DNA from 2 places in the Laedolimicola ammoniilytica genome. Region 2 is predicted to be linked to the other one. Evidence: predicted binding sites of a transcription regulator. Region 2 holds the regulator's gene; the other holds the start of a gene.
The links. Region 2 encodes Rex, which represses fermentation and respiration genes when NADH is low (regulators of the CRP and FNR family bind a similar motif). Its sites were predicted from a motif close to ATTGTTAANTANTTAACAAT; they were not measured.
Positions count from the first base shown of each region.

Region 1: OCV63_RS14145 (CoB--CoM heterodisulfide reductase iron-sulfur subunit B family protein) is a predicted target of Rex. The motif match lies at 1,446-1,465, and genes of this name have one in related genera.

Region 1 is NZ_JAOQKC010000023.1:30,625-33,820, reverse strand. It holds gene OCV63_RS14150 (L-lactate dehydrogenase) at 249-1,208, shown strand; gene OCV63_RS14145 (CoB--CoM heterodisulfide reductase iron-sulfur subunit B family protein) at 1,517-2,341, shown strand; gene OCV63_RS14140 (4Fe-4S dicluster domain-containing protein) at 2,328-2,720, shown strand; gene OCV63_RS14135 (CoB--CoM heterodisulfide reductase iron-sulfur subunit A family protein) at 2,738-3,196, shown strand, end outside.
Region 2 is NZ_JAOQKC010000015.1:40,145-43,340, forward strand. It holds gene alr (alanine racemase) at 1-1,119, opposite strand, end outside; gene OCV63_RS11620 (redox-sensing transcriptional repressor Rex) at 1,213-1,860, opposite strand; gene abc-f (ribosomal protection-like ABC-F family protein) at 2,035-3,196, shown strand, end outside.

The sequences.
Region 1 (3,196 bases), on a different contig from region 2:
GAAGGAAATCAGCACTGCTTTTATTTGCAAAAATGCACATCCTTTTCATAAAAATGCGCACTCGGACGGAGCCATCGTTAAGGATTTGTTAATCTCATAGAAAAATTGTATAAAAAGAAGTACAAAAATTTCATTTACCTCTTGCATAACAGGATTGTACGTGATATAATGCAATCGGTTGATAAAAAAATATCAATATTGTGAAAAAAATCACGTTGGGATGAAACGAGAAAGAGTGAGGTAACAGTATGGCAAATGAAACATCAAACAAGATCGTAGTAATTGGAGCTGGAAATGTAGGCGAGACTATCTGCTATACCCTGATGCTGCGGGCACAGGTAGGAGAAATCGTCCTGGTAGACGTAAACGAAGATCGTGCGAAGGGTGCAGCCCTGGATATCTCACACGGAACCGCTTTCTACAGCCAGGTACGCGTTCGTCAGGGCGGATATGAGGAGTGCGCGGACGCCAAGATTATCATTGTTACAGCGGGTATTCCCCGGAAGCCGGGTCAGACCCGTCTGGAGCTTGCGAAGGTAAATACCGGAGTGGCAAGAAGCATTGCGAAGAACATCATGAAGTACGCAAAGAATCCGCTGATTATCGTGGTATCCAACCCGGTTGACGTGAATACCTATCTGATTCAGAAGGAGACAGGCCTGTCTTCGGAGCGGGTTATCGGAACCGGAACCTCTCTGGATACCGCGCGTTTCCGCTATCTCTTAAGCCAGCGTGCGAACGTAGATATCCGTGATATTCAGGGTTATATCCTGGGTGAGCACGGAGACAGCCAGGTACCGATCTGGAGCAGTGTCAACGTAGCAGGCGAGACCATCGACCATTTCCTGCCGGAGGATCCGAAGGAGAAGGAGGAAGTAAAGGACGCTATCGCACTGAAGGCAAAGACCGGCGGCGCGGACGTTATCTCCCTGAAGGGCGCAACCTTCGACGGAATCGCCATGTCCACTTTCCGGATTGTAGAATCCATTCTCAAGAATCAGAATACCGTACTTCCGGTGGCTCATGTACTGGGTAAGGAGTACGGAGAAGAGCTGGAAGGTTCCTGCATCAGTATCCCCTGCGTAGTCAACGCGGATGGAATTGCCAAGGCGATCAAGATTACCCTGACAGACAAGGAGCGGGAGCAGGTAGAGCATTCCGCAGAGGTTCTGAAAAACTTCATCGACGATGTTATGAAAGAGGACTAAAGAATCAAACCGATAAAACAGAGTGGAAATTTCCACTCTGTTTTTTATTTAACATTCCGACAACAAAGAGGGCGAGGAGATTTTACAAAAAATCCGACGATTTAAGTCGGAATTAACAGGAAAAAATGTGAAATTAACATGAAAATGCAACATATCCACCAAAAAAACTTCAAAATTTAACATAAAATCCGGATTAGGGGGTTGTTAATGGTTTAACAGCGTAGTATAATATTTAAGATTGATAGAAAATTATCAAAAAGACAACTTGCACACCAACATGCGAAAAAAGAACAAAAGGAGGTAGTCAAATGGTGTACAGCTACTATCCGGGCTGCACGTTGAAGAACAAGGCGCAGGACCTGGACCGATACGCCAGAATGTCAGCAGAAGCGCTGGGCTTTTCCTTACAGGAAATCGAGGAATGGCAGTGCTGTGGCGCTGTCTATCCGCTGGCGTCCGATGAGATCGCCACAAAGCTGTCCGCAGTCCGCGCCCTGAACGACGCAAAGGAGAAGGGACAGGATCTGGTAACGCTCTGCTCCGCCTGTCATCACGTAATCAAGCGTGTCAACGACGATATGCAGAATGTGGAAGATATCCGTACCAGAGCCAACAATTATCTGAACCTGGCAGAGCCCTATGAAGGAGAGACAAAGGTCCTTCATTATCTGGAGGTTCTCCGTGACCGCATCGGTTTTGATACCATCCGGGAAAAGGTGATACATCCCCTGACCGGACGGAAAATCGGCGCGTATTATGGCTGTATGCTGCTTCGCCCCAGTGATATCATGGCCTTTGACGATCCGGAAAATCCGACCATTATCGAAGACTTTATCCGGGCTCTGGGCGCTGAACCGGTGGTGTATCCCTACCGGAACGAGTGTTGCGGCGGTTATGTATCCCTGAAGGACAAGCCCCTGGCCGGTACGATGGTAGATCGGGTCATGGAATCCGCGACAGATCACGGAGCGGAAGAACTGATTACCGCCTGTCCCCTGTGTCTCTATAACCTGAGAACCAGTGGAAGCGCGAAAAAGCTTCCGGTTACGTATCTGACAGAGCTTCTGGCAGAGGCTCTTGGCCTGATTCCTGAGAAAAATGCGGAAGGAGGAGCAGAAGATGCAGAAGGCTGATATGGCGAAGGCCGATAGACTTCGGGAGATGAGCGGCGTCAACACCCGGAAATGTATGAAATGCGGAAAATGCTCCGCGACCTGTCCCGCTTACGAGGAGATGGATATCCGTCCCCATCAGTTTGTTTCTTATGTGGAGAATGGCGACATAGAGCCCCTTTTAAATTCCACCACCATCTGGAAATGTCTTTCCTGCTTTGCCTGCGTAGAGCGTTGTCCCAGAGACGTAAAGCCTGCGAAGCTCATTGAGGCGGTACGGCAGATGGTAGTAAGACAGCGGGGCGGCAATTATTTAAGCCCCAATGAGATACCCGAATTACTGGACGAGGAACTGCCCCAGCAGCTGCTGGCCAGCGCGTTCCGCAAATACAGCAAATAATCAGGAGGTGAAAAAACGTGCAGAGAATAGGAGTATTTGTCTGTCATTGCGGTACGAACATAGCTGCGACGGTAGATATCGGACGGGTGGTAGCGGCAGCGGCGAAGGAGCCTGGCGTCGTTCACGCGGAAGATTACCAGTATATGTGTTCCGAAGCAGGACAGCTGAAAATCCGGGAGGCCATCGAGCAGAAACACCTGACAGGTATCGTTGTCTGTTCCTGTTCCCCCAGAATGCATGAGAATACATTTCGCCAGGCGGCAAAGCGGGCCGGTATCAATCCCTACATGGTAGAGATTGCCAATATCCGCGAGCATTGCTCCTGGATTCATAAAAATATGGAGGAAGCGACCGAGAAGGCCATTATTCTGGCCCGGGCAGCCATCGCGAAGGTTATGCTGAACGCGCCTCTGACGCCGGGCACCAGCCAGGTCGTAAAGCGCGCCCTGGTGATTGGCGGCGGTATCGCGGGTATC
Region 2 (3,196 bases):
AATCCGCGGAACCCGCTGGGACAGGTCGCAGACAAATTCATAATTAAAGCGTCCGGACAGCTCCGCCAGCTCATCCACAGACAAATAGGCGTCCCCGTCCCTTCCGAACATGGTGACTTCCAGCCCCGGTACTGCCTCCGGAATCTCCGTCACATCCACCATCATCTGATCCATACAGACTCTGCCGCAGATGGGTGCCCGTTTTCCGGCCACCAGAATGCAGCCCTTATTGGACAGACTTCTGGGATAACCGTCCGCGTAGCCCACCGGGACGGTGGCGATCCGGCGCACGGAGTCTGCCGTATAGATGCCGCCGTAGCTGATCTCCGTACCAGGCGTGATCTCTTTTACATGCACGATATGGCTCTTCATTTCCATGGCGGGTTTCAGTGGAACCAATTCTTTCTTTACTTCCTCCGAAGGGTACAGGCCATACACCGTGATGCCCGCCCGCACCATATCCAGGTTCGCTTCCGGCAGATCGATGATACCGGCACTGTTAGAGCAATGATGAATTTGGAAACGCACGCCTGCCGCCTCACAGGCCCTGTTAAAAGCCTGATACCGCATAAGCTGCTTTTCAGTGGCCGCCTTATCCGCCTCGTCGGATTTGGCAAAATGGGTAAACAGGCCTTCCAGCGTGATCCCGGGAAGCTCCCCAATTTCACAGACTGTTTTTACACTTTCCTCCGTATCCGCAAAACCAATGCGGCTCATCCCTGTATCCACTTTAATATGCACGTTCACGTTTTTTCCCTGACGCACGGCCTCTGCAGAAAGCTCCTGTGCCATGTCCAGCCGGAACACGGTGGGACAGATATCCAGGCGCACCAGTTCCGGGTAATCCTCCGGAAATACGTAGCCCAGAATTAATATCGGCTTTCGGATTCCGTTTTTCCGAAGCTCTACCGCCTCCTCGATGGTGGCTGCCGCAAACCCCCACAGATAATCCTTTTCCTCTATCATCTGCGCGATGGGTACCGCGCCGTGGCCGTAGCCGTTGGCCTTTACCACCGCCGCAATCTGCGTCCCGGCCTGCAGATTCGCCTTCATGGCCTCAAAATTCTCTTCTATGGCATCCAAATTCACATAAGCCGCTACGCGCTTATATTTTTTCACGTCTGACACTCCTCACTATCCTTAATATATGCGTCTGCACGCAAAAGGGAGCCCATAAGCTCCCTTTTATGACTCGTCACTTCCGGTACTCCATCAGGAACGGGGATGCTCTTTCTCATACCGTGTGATATTGTAAGAAAGCTGCATCAGGCTCTCTGACAGATGTACGTTCTCCACCAGAACGTCCGACGGAACATCCAGATCGATGTGGGCGAAATTCCAGATGGCTTTGATTCCGTACCGAACCAGAAGCCGCGTCATTTCCTCCGCCTTGGACTTCGGCAATGTCAAGGCCGCAATCTGAATCTCCTCGTCCTTAATAAAGCTCTCCAGATCCTCCAGCATATGAATCTGGATACCGCGGACGCTTAAGCCCTTTAAGACAGGATTTACATCGAAGATACCTTTTATGTAGAAGCCTCGTTTTTCAAAATCCACATAATTGGCCAGTGCCTGTCCCAGGTTGCCTCCGCCGATGATGATCATGTTGTGCTTTTTGTCAAGGCCCAGAATCTTGCCGATTTCTTCATACAGATACTTCACATTGTATCCGTATCCCTGCTGTCCGAAGCCTCCGAAATTGTTCAGATCCTGCCGGATCTGTGACGCCGTGACGCTCATTCGTTTACTCAGCTCACCGGAAGAGATACGTTCTACTCCGTTCTCCATCAGTTCGCCAAGATAACGATAATAACGCGGTAGCCGCTTAATTACTGCTTTTGAGATCTCTCTCTCTTCCATAATCCTTACACATCCCTCAACCAGACTTTTCGAAACTGTTTTTATTATAATCGAAAAGCAAATTTTTTGTCAATCTTTTTGCCGCATTCTTCTAAAAGAATCTTGTTCAATCCCGCATTTTTCGCTATAATAAATTTCGTGTGGCATTCAACAACGGAAAAAAGAGGTATTTTTATGATATTAGCATGTCAAAATATAAACAAAGCTTTCGGAACGGATGTGATTCTGAAAAACGCGTCCTTCCACATCGAGGATCGGGAAAAGGCCGCCGTGGTCGGGATCAACGGCGCCGGAAAATCCACCCTCTTAAAAATCATCATCGGGGAAATGGAGGCGGACTCCGGTGAAGTGATCCTGTCCAAGGGCAGAACCATCGGCTATCTGGCCCAGCATCAGGATCTGAACAGCGATCACACCATTTATCAGGAGCTGCTGACCGTAAAGCAGGACGTTATTGATCTGGAAGCTCGCATCCGGGACATCGAAGCACGGATGAAGGAGCTCTCCGGGGAGAACCTGGATACGGCTCTGGAACAATATACCCGTATGAATCATGAATTCGAACTAAAAAACGGATACGCCTACAAAAGCGAGGTAGTGGGCGTTCTGAAAGGTCTCGGTTTTGAAGAGGAAGAATTTGACAAACACGTCAACAAGCTCTCCGGAGGTCAGAAGACCCGCGTCTCTTTAGGCAAGCTTCTTCTCTCCCACCCGGATCTCATCATGCTGGACGAGCCCACCAACCATTTGGACATGAATTCCATCGCCTGGCTGGAAACCTTCCTTCTGAATTACGACGGCGCGGTTCTGGTGGTAGCCCATGACCGGTATTTTCTGAACCGGATTGCCACGAAAATCATCGAGATCGACGCGGGCGAGGTGACCACTTTCCAGGGAAATTATTCCGACTATGCCGCGAAAAAATCCAAACTAAGGGAGGCCCGCATGCACGCCTGGCTGAACCAGCAGCGGGAAATCAAGCACCAGGAAGAGGTCATCCAGAAGCTCAAATCCTTCAACCGGGAGAAATCTATCAAGCGCGCCGAGAGCCGCGAGAAAATGCTGGATAAAATGGAGGTTCTGGAGAAACCCAGCGAGATCCGCTCCGAGATGCACATCACCCTGGAGCCCAAGGTGGTCAGCGGAAATGACGTACTGACCGTGGAAGGCCTTGCAAAATCCTTTGGACCCCAGACTCTGTTCACCGATCTGAATTTCGAAGTCAAACGCGGTGAGCGTGTGGCACTCATCGGCAATAACGGCACCGGCAAGACTACGATTTTAAAAATCCTGAACGGCCTTCTCCCGGCAGACAGCGGTTCCTTTACACTTGGTT